Regions from separate parts of the Pseudochelatococcus sp. B33 genome, predicted to be linked through region 2. Evidence: predicted binding sites of a transcription regulator. Region 2 holds the regulator's gene; the other holds the start of a gene.
What was found. The regulator LexA, encoded in region 2, represses DNA repair genes until DNA is damaged. The targets are predictions, from matches to a motif close to TGTTCNNNNTGTGTTCNG.
Positions count from the first base shown of each region.

Region 1: recA (recombinase RecA) is a predicted target of LexA. The motif match lies at 4,115-4,132, and genes of this name have one in related genera.

Region 1 covers NZ_JBSEFH010000023.1:75,899-81,490, reverse strand. Annotated here, with positions in the region: gene fabD (ACP S-malonyltransferase) at 1-17, opposite strand, end outside; gene alaS (alanine--tRNA ligase) at 48-2,699, opposite strand; gene recA (recombinase RecA) at 2,936-4,021, opposite strand; gene cysN (sulfate adenylyltransferase subunit CysN) at 4,243-5,592, opposite strand, start outside.
Region 2 covers NZ_JBSEFH010000011.1:66,613-72,204, forward strand. Annotated here, with positions in the region: gene gltX (glutamate--tRNA ligase) at 1-485, opposite strand, end outside; gene ACUSIJ_RS13655 (ComEC/Rec2 family competence protein) at 764-3,022, shown strand; gene lexA (transcriptional repressor LexA) at 3,050-3,775, opposite strand; gene parE (DNA topoisomerase IV subunit B) at 4,064-5,592, opposite strand, start outside.

The DNA of each region.
Region 1 (5,592 bases), on a different contig from region 2:
GTTAACGCAACCGCCATGACATCCTCCACCCTGGTTCGATCTTGCTCTCAAGCCGCGGCAATGGCTTCAGCGATGGCGTCGAGCGCCGCCTGCGACCGCCCGCCTTCGGGACCGCCGGCCTGGGCGAGGTCGCGCCGTCCGCCGCCGCCCTTGCCGCCCAGCTTCTCGGCACCGATCCGCACCAGCGCGACCGCATCGAAACGCTCGCTCGCATCGCCCGTCACGCCGACGACGATGCCGGCCTTGCCGTCCTCGGCGATGCCGACGATGGCCACGACGCCCGAGCCGATCCGCTTCTTGGCGTCGTCCACCAGGCTCTTGAGATCCTTCGGCTCGATGCCCGACACCGCTCGCGCCAGCAGCTTGACGCCGCCAATGTCGCGCACCGGCTCCTCCCCGCCGCCGGCGCCGAGCGCCAGCTTCTTGCGCGCCTCCGCCAGGTCGCGTTCGAGCTTGCGGCGCTCCTCGACCAGCGCCTCAAGCCGCCCGCCGAGATCGCCCACCGGTGTGCGCAGCAGATCCGAAATCCCGTGCAGAAGCTCGCTCTCCTCCACGAGATGCCGCCGCGCGCCCACGCCCGTCATCGCCTCGATGCGGCGGACACCCGACGCCACGGCGCCTTCCGACACCACTCGCACGAGGCCGATATCGCCCGTGCGCGTCACATGGGTGCCGCCGCACAGCTCGACCGAGAACGGCTTGCCCCCCGCCTCGGGTCTGGTGCCCATGCTGACGACCCGCACCTCGTCGCCGTATTTCTCGCCGAACAGAGCCCGCGCACCGGACTCGATTGCCTCGTCGACGGCCATGGAGCGCGTCACGACGGGCTCGTTACGCAGCACGAGCGTGTTGGCGAGATCCTCGATCTGGCGCAGTTCGCCGGCGCTGATCGGGCCGGGATGGCTGAAATCGAAGCGCAGCCGGTCGGGCGCCACGAGCGAACCCTTCTGCGCCACGTGATCGCCCAGTATTTCGCGCAGCGCCTCGTGCAGGAGATGGGTGGCGGAATGGTTGGCGCGGATGGCGGTCCGGCGTTCGTGGTCCACCTTCAGCGCGACAGCGCCCCCGGGCGAGAGCGCGCCTTCGCTCACCCGCACGCGATGCAGGAACACATCGCCGAGTTTCTTCGTCGTGCCGAACACCTCGGCCGACACTCCCGGCGCGGAGATCCAGCCGGTATCACCCACCTGACCGCCCGACTCGGCGTAGAACGGCGTCTGGTTGACCAGCACGACCCCCTCCTCGCCCGCGGCGAGCAACTGGACCTCGGCCCCGTCGCGCACCAGCGCCGTGACGACGCCCTCGGCCGACTCCACTTCATAGCCCAGGAACTCGGTCGGTCCAATGCGGTCCTTGAGCGAGAACCACAACGCCTCCGTCGCAGCCTCGCCCGAGCCCGTCCAGGCGGCGCGCGCCTGCTGGCGCTGGCGTTCCATCGCCGCATTGAAACCCTCGACATCGACACCGATTGAACGCGGACGCAGGGCATCCTGCGTCAGATCGAGCGGGAAGCCGTAAGTATCGTAGAGCGTGAACGCCACCTCACCGGAAAGCTCGCTGCCGGCAAGAAGGTCGCGGCTTTCGGCATCCAGTATGGAAAGGCCGCGCTCCAGCGTCTTGCGGAAGCGCCTCTCCTCCAGATGCAGCGTCTCGCCGATGAGCGACTGGGCGCGCACCAGTTCAGGGTACGCCTCGCCCATCTGCCGCACCAGCGCGGGCACGAGACGCCACATCAGCGGCTCACGCGCGCCGAGCAACTGGGCATGGCGCATGGCCCGGCGCATGATGCGGCGTACCACATAGCCACGCCCCTCGTTCGACGGCAGCACGCCGTCGGCGACGAGAAACGCCGACGCGCGCAGGTGATCGGCGATGACGCGGTGGCTCACCGCCTGCGGCCCATCGGGGTCGACGCCGGTCGCGTTGGCGACGGCTTCGATCAGCGCCCGGAACAGGTCAGTGGCATAGTTGTCGTGCGTGCCCTGCAGAACGGCGGAAATACGCTCGAGCCCCATGCCCGTATCGATCGACGGGCGCGGCAGCAGCAGCCGTTGGCCAGGCGCAACCTGATCGTACTGCATGAAGACGAGGTTCCAGATTTCGATGAAACGATCGCCGTTCTCGTCCGGGCTGCCGGGCGGCCCGCCGGGGATGTGCTCGCCGTGGTCGTAAAAGATCTCGGAGCATGGCCCGCACGGCCCCGTGTCGCCCATTGACCAGAAGTTGTCCGAGGTGGAGATGCGAATGATCTTCTCATCCGGCAGGCCGGCGATCTTCCTCCACAGACCGACGGCCTCCTCGTCCTCGGAGAACACCGTCACCAGCAGCTTCTTCTCCGGCAGGCCGAACTCGCGCGTGACCAATTTCCAGGCAAGTTCGATCGCGTGCTCCTTGAAATAATCGCCAAAGGAGAAATTACCGAGCATCTCGAAAAAGGTGTGGTGGCGGGCGGTATAGCCGACATTGTCGAGATCGTTGTGCTTGCCGCCGGCGCGGACGCACTTCTGGGAACTCGCGGCACGCGAATAGGCCCGTTTCTCCGCGCCGGTGAACACGTTCTTGAACGGCACCATGCCGGCGCTGGTGAACATCAGGGTCGGGTCATTGCGCGGCACGAGCGGGCTGGAAGGCACGACCTCATGGCCATTGGCCGCGAAATAATCAAGAAAAGTGGACCGAATCTCGTTTACGCCGCTCATCACGCCCTACCTGCGCCCTGCGGATGGCATGCCGTGCACCCATCCGCCGCCAATATCCCCCCGGTCTACCAGTTCATATCGAGAGCTGGCACCCGGGAGATGAAGCCCCGCCCGGAGGCAGGTAACATTCCCGAGCGCCTTTTCTAGAAGGATTTAACCCGTCTGCAAATACGAAATCGCCGAATCCGCCCCGTCCTCCGCCAGCTCGGCGCGTCGAACGGCGCGCCGCGAGAACCTCAGGCAGCGCCCTCATCCGTATCGTCGACCGGAGAATCGGCATTGTCCAGAATACGGTCGGCAAGCACAGAGGAGTTCTGGCGGATCGCCGCCTCGATCCTGTCGGCAATCTCGGGGTTGTTCTTGAGAAACTGCTTGGAGTTCTCGCGCCCCTGCCCCAACCGCTGGCTGTCGTAGGAGAACCATGCGCCGGACTTGTCGACGATGCCGCCCTTGACGCCGAGATCGAGCAATTCACCGAGCTTCGATACCCCCTCGCCGTACATGATATCGAACTCGACCTGCTTGAAGGGCGGCGCGACCTTGTTCTTCACCACCTTGACGCGGGTGGTGTTGCCGACGATCTCGTCGCGGTCCTTGATCGAACCGATACGGCGAATGTCGAGGCGGACGGAGGCGTAGAACTTGAGCGCGTTGCCGCCCGTGGTCGTCTCCGGCGAGCCATACATGACGCCAATCTTCATGCGGATCTGGTTGATGAAGATCACCATCGTGTTGGAACGCGAGATGGAGGCCGTGAGCTTGCGCAGCGCCTGGCTCATCAGCCGGGCCTGGAGCCCCGGCTGCATGTCGCCCATGTCGCCCTCGATCTCGGCGCGGGGCGTCAGCGCCGCCACCGAATCGACAACGAGCACGTCGATCGCCCCCGAACGCACCAGCGTGTCGCAGATTTCAAGTGCCTGCTCGCCCGTATCGGGCTGCGAGATCAGCAGGTCGTCAAGGTTCACGCCCAGCTTGCGCGCATAGACCGGATCGAGCGCATGCTCGGCGTCGATGAAGGCGCACGAGCCGCCCTTCTTCTGCGCCTCGGCGATGGTGTGCAGCGCCAGCGTCGTCTTGCCCGAGGACTCGGGACCGAAAATCTCGACGATGCGCCCGCGCGGCAACCCGCCGACCCCCAGCGCGATGTCGAGGCCAAGGGAACCCGTGGACACGGTCTCGATCTCAATCTGTCCCTGCGCCTTGCCCAGCCGCATGATGGAGCCCTTGCCGAACGCGCGTTCGATCTGGGCCAGGGCGGCGTCCAGCGCCTTCGTCTTGTCCATGGAACTACCTTCTACGAGTCGCAAACCGGCCTGAGACATCTCGATTAATCCTTATGGTAGGTCGCCCGCCATTTCAACGTGCGTCCGGTTCATCTGCACAGGCCAAGTGTACATAATTTGTTCTTGCGCACAAGTTCTTTTTATGTTCTCAATGCAACATTCGTCGCGAGTAGCTGACACAGGCGTCGCAGGTGAAGAGAATGGCCGACGCGGGGTCGGCTCTCAGACAATATCGGGAGTTTATCGTGTCCGGCCTTCGTCTACAATTCCGACGACGTCTCGGCGCTGCGGTCGGCGCCGAGCACCAGTGCCTCGATCCGCTCCACCACGACGGCGGCGAGCACCTCGGGATCGGGGCCTGCGGCGTCGAGGCGGATTTCGGGGTCGAGCGGTGGTTCGTAGTCCTGGCCGACGCCGGTGAAGGCGGCAATCTTGCCCTCCCTCGCCTGGGCATAGAGCCCCTTGGGATCGCGTTCGGCGCAGACCTCGGCCGGCGCGTCCACGAAGATCTCGACGAACTCGCCCGGCGCGAAGCGCTCGCGCACCCGGTCACGGTCGGCGCGGAAGGGCGAGACGAAGGCGCACAGCACGATCAGGCCCGCATCCGCCATCAGCCGCGCCACCTCGCCCACGCGGCGGATGTTCTCCGTGCGCGCCGGTGCGTCGAAGCCGAGATCGGCGTTGAGCCCCTGCCGCAGCGCGTCGCCGTCGAGCGTCATAGTGTGGCGGCCGAGCGCGTGCAGCTTCGCCTCAACCAGATTGGCGATGGTCGACTTGCCCGAGCCGGGCAGCCCGGTGAACCACAGCACGAGCGGCCGCTGGCGCTTGATGTCGGCGCGCGCGGCGCGGTCCACGTCGAAGCCATGGCGGTGCACGTTGGTGGCGCCGAGCGCCTCGACCGCCATCCCGGCCGCGACCGTCGCATTGCTATAGCGGTCGATGAGGATGAAGGCGCCCATCTCGCGGTTGTCCGCGTAAGGATCGAAGGCGATCGGCACCAGCGTCTCGATCTCGACAAGGCCGATGGCGTTGAGGCCGAGCGATACGACGGGCGTCTGCGCCAGCGTTTCGATATCGAGATAGTGGCGGATGGCACGTACCGTCGCGGGCACCGCGCGCGTGCCGAGCTTGAGGTTGTAGGAACGGCCGGGCACCAGCATCTCGTCGGCCATCCAGACAAGGCGGGCGGCAAGCCGCGTCGCCACGATCGGCCGATGGCGCGGATCGACGAACACCTCGCCGCGCGGCGCGTCGATCTCATCGGCGAGCACCAGCGTCACGGCATCGCCTGCTTCGGCCGCCGACAGATCACCGTCGAAGGTGACGATGCGTGCAACCCGGCTGCGCTTGCCGGACCCCGCCGCGACGACGGCATCGCCCACCGTGACGCGGCCGCCGGCGATCGTGCCGGAGAAGCCGCGAAAATCGAGATTCGGCCGGTTGACCCATTGCACCGGAAAGCGGAACGGGCCGTTGCCGTCGCGCGCCTCGATATCCACCGTCTCCAGATGGCCGAGCAGCGTCGGCCCCTCGTACCAGGGGGTCGCATTGCTCGGTGCGGAGACGTTGTCGCCGAAGCGGGCCGAGAGCGGGATGGCCTGCACGGTCAG
Region 2 (5,592 bases):
CGGCCCTGCACCACGTCGTCGATCACCGTCTCGCCGGTCTGTGGCGCCTTCAGCCGCACGACCGGGCGCACGCCTTCGGGCGCCTCGGACGGGTCGCGGTCGCGCCAGCGCCCGTCGTAGCGCATCGGGCGGCCCTCGGCGCGGGCCTGCTCGCGCATGGCCTCCAGCTCCTCGGGCGTGGCATAGCAGTGATAGGCACGGCCCTGGGCCAGCAGGCCGTGCGCCACCTCGGAATGGCGATCGGCGCGGGAGAACTGGCGGATGGCCTCGCCGTCCCAGTCGAGACCCAGCCAGCGCAGGCCGTCGAAAATGGCCTCGACGGCTGCCTCCGTCGAGCGTTCGCGGTCGGTGTCCTCGATGCGCAGCAGCATTTTTCCATTGTGCCGCCTGGCGTAGAGCCAGTTGAAGAGCGCGGTGCGTGCGCCTCCGATGTGGAGGAATCCGGTTGGCGACGGGGCAAAACGCGTGACGACGGGAGATGTCATTGCAGCGACTGATCCACAAACGTTGACGGCGGGCGACGGACGTACCACGGATTTGTCGCGCCGTCGTGACGGATGTGACAAATCGGGCTTGGCGCAATCGCCCCGGAAGACGATAATGGGCGGTGTAACACGGCTCGGGCGCCGCGCAACGCGGCATCGGCGCTCTGTATCATGACTTGGGCGTATGGGGTAGGCATCATGCGAAAGATCGCCGGCCGCGCACCGCACTGGACGCGGGACCCGGCGTGAACCGCGCGGGCAGGAGAGGGTGGGGGGCCATGCCCCTCGCGGCGCCAGCGTGGCTGCGCTTCGCAGCCGCCGAGGCCGGCGATCTCGGCAGCCGCTGGCGCGTGCGGCTGACGGGCTGGCTCGCGCTGGAAGCCGAGCGCCGGCGGCTCTTCCTTTGGCTGCCGGTGGCCTATGGCACGGGCGTGGCGTTCTATTTCGCCGCCGACCGCGAGCCCGCGCCGTGGTCCGGCCCCGTGGCGGCGGCCGTCATGATAGCCGTCGCCGTCATGCTGCGCGGGCACTGGCGGGCGCGGACGGCGGCCATGGCCGCCGGCGTCCTGTTCCTCGGCTTCTCCATGGCGGCGATGCGCACGCAATGGGTGGCGCAGCCGGTGCTCAACCGCACGGTCATTGCGCCGGTCACGGGCTTCGTGCGCTCCGTCGAGGAGCGGCCGCAGGGGCCGCGCGCCATCATCGACGTGGAGGACATCGGCGGCCTCGCGGCGGGGGAGCGGCCGGCCCGCGTGCGCATCGGCCTGCGCCGCGGCACGGCCATCGCGCCCGGAACGCGCATCGTGGCCACGGCGCGGCTGGTGCCGCCGCCGCAGCCGGCGCGCCCCGGCGGCTACGACTTCGCCCGCGACGCGTTCTTCGGCGGCATCGGCGCAGTGGGGTCCGTCAACGGCCGGGTCGAGGCGATCGCCGGCCGGCATCCGCCGACACCGCCGGGCGCCCGGCTCGCGGCGTGGATAGACAATCATCGCAATGCATTGACACGTCGCATCATCGAGGCCGGCGGCGGCCCCTTGCAGGGTAGCGGCCACGGCAAGGACGGAGAGGAGCGGGCGCGGGGGCAGGAGGCGGCCTTCGTGGCGGCGCTCGTCACCGGCAAGCGCGGCATGCTGACCGACGAAACCAACGAATCCCTGCGCGCGGCGGGCATCTACCACGTGGTGTCGATCGGCGGCTTCCACATGACGCTGGTTGCGGGGACGATCTTCTTTCTCGCGCGCGCCCTGCTGGCGCTGTCTCCCGGCATGGCGTTGCGCCGGCCGGTGCGCAAGGCGGCGGCGGTGGCGGGCATCGCCGGGGCCGGCGTCTATTGCGTGTTCTCGGGTGCGGGCATCGACACGTTGCGGGCGCTCGTCGTGACGCTGATCGTCATGGGCGCGATCCTGGCGGACCGGCCGGCGCTCTCCATGCGCAATCTCGCGCTCGCCGCCTTCGTCTGCCTCACGTTCCAGCCCGAAACCCTGCTCGGGCCGAGCTTCCAGATGTCGTTCGCGGGCGTCGCCGCGCTGATCGCGCTGTTCGAGCGGTGGAGCGACGGCGCGCGGGCGCACGGCATGATGCCGCTCAGGGAAGGCGGCGGCCTGCATCTGCCGGACGCCGGGCTGCGCGGCGGGCGGCTCTACCGGCTCGTCGTCGTCAGCACGGCCACGACCGTGGTCGCGATGCTGGCCACCGGCCCGTTCAGCACCTATCATTTCCAGACCTTCAATCCGTGGGGGCTCGTCGGCAACGCCTTCGGCCTGCCGCTGGTGGAACTGCTCGTCATGCCGCTCGCCTTCATGGGCGTCATGGCCTATCCGCTCGGGCTCGACGGCCCGTTCTGGCATCTGGCCGGCCTCGCGGCCGCGCCGGTGCTTGCCGGCTCGACGATCATCGAGGGGTTCGCCGGCGCCGTGGTCGTGGTGCCCTCGTTCGGGCCGGGTGTGCTGGTCCTGCTGGTGGCAGCCCTCCTGTGGACCTGCCTCTGGACGACGCCGCTCAGATGGTTCGCCATCCTCCCGGCGGGCCTCGGCGTGGCGCTCGCCGCCATGCCCGACCGGCCGGACATGCTCATCGACCGCGAAGGCAGGGGCGCGATGGTACGGGCGGCGGACGGCCGCTATCTCGTTCTCGGCCGCCCGTCCGCCTTCACCGTCGAGCAATGGCTGCGGTCGGACGGCGATCCGCGCCGGGCGGGTGATCCATCACTGCGTGCCGGCGTTGCCTGTGACCGCATCGGCTGCGTCACCGTGCTGCCGGAGGGGCGCAGCGTCGCCTTCGCCCTCGACGAGCGGGCCGCCTACGAGGACTGTACCCGCGCCGCCGTTGTCGTGACGCGCTGGCGCGCGCCGGAAAACTGCGCCGCCCGCCACGTCATCGACAGAACCGACCTCGACCGGCACGGCGCTCTGGCGCTGATTTTCGAGGGCGACGATCTCGTCATCAGGGGCCGGCCGGACGGCGAGAACGGCAATGTCCGGGCAGGTGATGCCGGATCGTCCGACAACCGGCCCTGGCGACGTCCGGCCCATCGGTGACGTCCCCGAAGGGCCTTGCCAGCGGCCTCAGTAACGGCGGACGAGGCTGATGAGCTTGCCCTGGATGCGCACCCTGTCGGGCCCCAGAACACGCGTCTCGTAGGCCGGATTGGCGGCTTCGAGCGCGATCGAGGAACCGCGCTTGCGCAGGCGTTTCAGGGTGGCTTCCTCGTCATCGATGAGCGCGACGACGATGTCCCCGGTGTCGGCGTTGTCCTGCCGACGCAGGATGACTGTGTCGCCATCGAGAATCCCGGCCTCGATCATCGAATCGCCCCGCACTTCCAGGGCGAAATGCTCGCCGGGGGACAGCAGCTCGGGCGGCAGGGTCAGCGAATGGCTCGAATTCTGGATCGCCGTGATGGGCGTGCCGGCCGCGATACGCCCCATCACCGGAATGGTAAGCCCGCCGGAGGAGACGGGGTCGATTTCCTGCACGGGCCTGTCGACGTTGGCCCGTCCGCCGGCGGGAGCGCGGCCGAGGCCGCCCTCGACGATGCTCGGACTGAAGCGGCCGCGCGGCACCGGCGCGGTCGGCACTTCCGGCAGCCGAATCACCTCGATGGCGCGCGCCCGGTTCGGCAGCCGGCGGATGAAACCGCGCTCCTCGAGCGCGATGATCAGCCGGTGGATCCCCGACTTGGAGCGCAGGTTCAGCGCGTCCTTCATCTCATCGAACGAAGGAGGAACTCCGGACTCGCGCATCCGTTCATGAATAAACCGAAGCAGATCGTGTTGCTTGCGCGTCAGCATGGATTACGCGTCCTCCCGGGATTTCCGCCAGTTCGTAACGTCAAATGACGAGGCACGAAACGAAACGCGAACACCATACACGTTCTTAATGTGTTCCGCAAGCGTCACTGTTCACGATAAGCCTTAAAACTTTGTTGTTTGGAGCGGGGCGGCGCGCCGATTTCCGCCTGGCGGTGCGACTTTCATCGGCCGGCGCACAGGGAAAGCCGATTCTACAGCGTCGATTCTGTGGCGGGGCTGGCCGCGTTCCCGCGGACGACGGCCCGCCGCGGATCAGATGTCGAGATCTCAGATGTCCAGATCCGTGGCGAAGGCCGCGTGTTCCTGGATGAAGGAGAAGCGGGCTTCCGGCTTGTTGCCCATCAGCCGCTCGACCGCCTCGCCGATTTCGGGCCGCGCGTCGTGATCCACCACCACCCGGAGCAGGGTGCGCTTGCGCGGATCCATGGTGGTTTCCTTGAGCTGCGCCGGCAGCATCTCGCCGAGGCCCTTGAAGCGGCCAATATCCACCTTCTTGCCCTTGAAGGTCGTGCGCATCAGCTCCTGCCGGTGCGTCTCGTCGCGGGCGTAGACGGTCTTGCCGCCTTGGCTCAGGCGGAACAGCGGCGGCACGGCCAGATACAGGTGCCGCCCGTCGATGAGGCGCGGCGTCTGCTGCCAGAAGAACGTGATGAGGAGCGAGGCGATATGGGCGCCGTCCACGTCGGCGTCGGTCATGATGATGATCTTGTCGTAGCGCAGGTCCGCCTCGCGATAGGCGGAGCCCGCGCCGCAGCCCAGCGCCAGCATCAGATCCGCGATCTGCTGGTTCTGCAAAAGCTTGTCGCGTCCGGCGGAAGCGACGTTGAGGATCTTGCCGCGCAACGGCAGAATGGCCTGCGTGGCGCGGTCGCGCGCCTGCTTGGCCGATCCGCCGGCCGAATCGCCCTCGACCAGAAAGAGCTCCGACCCCTCCGCGCCCGCCCGCGTGCAGTCGGCGAGCTTGCCGGGCAGGCGCAGGCGGCGCGTCGCCGTCTTGCGGGCGACTTCCTTTTCGGCGCGCCGGCGCAGCCGTTCCTCGGCGCGCTCCACCGTCCAGTCGAGGAGCCGGGAGGCCTGCTGGGGCGCGGCGGCGAGCCAGTGGTCGAAGGCGTCTCGCACCGCGTTCTCGACGATGCGCGCGGCCTCCGTCGTCGCGAGCCGGTCCTTGGTCTGGCCCTGGAATTCCGGCTCGCGGATGAAAACCGAGAGCATTGCCGCGCACGAGGTCATGATGTCGTCGGCGGTGATCTGCGCCGCGCGCTTCGACTGGTTGACGCGCTCGGCGTGGTCGCGCAGGCCGCGCAGCAGGGCGGCGCGCAGGCCCTGTTCGTGCGTGCCGCCCTCGGGCGTCGGGATGGTGTTGCAATAGGAGGCGACGTGGCCGTCGTCCTGCGTGTACCAGGCGATCGCCCATTCCAGCGAGCCGTGGGCTCCCGTCGGGGCGCCTGTCGTGCCTGCCTTGCCGTTGGTGGCGGACTTGTCGATGCGGCCGGAGAAGATGGTGTCGACGACGAGCTCGCGCCCCTCGATCTCCTGCGCCAGATAGTCCCGCAAGCCGCCGGGGAAGCGGAAGGTCGCCTCGGCCGGCACCTTGCCGCCGGCGGGCAGCAGTTCCGGCGCGCAGCGCCAGCGGATCTCGACGCCGCCGAACAGGAACGCCTTCGAGCGCGCCATGCGGAAGAGGCGCGCCGGATCGAACCGCGTGCCGGGGCCGAAGATTTCGGCGTCCGGCTTGAAACGCACGCGCGTGCCGCGCCGGTTGCTGACGCGCCCCAGCGTCGCGAGGGGCCCGAGCG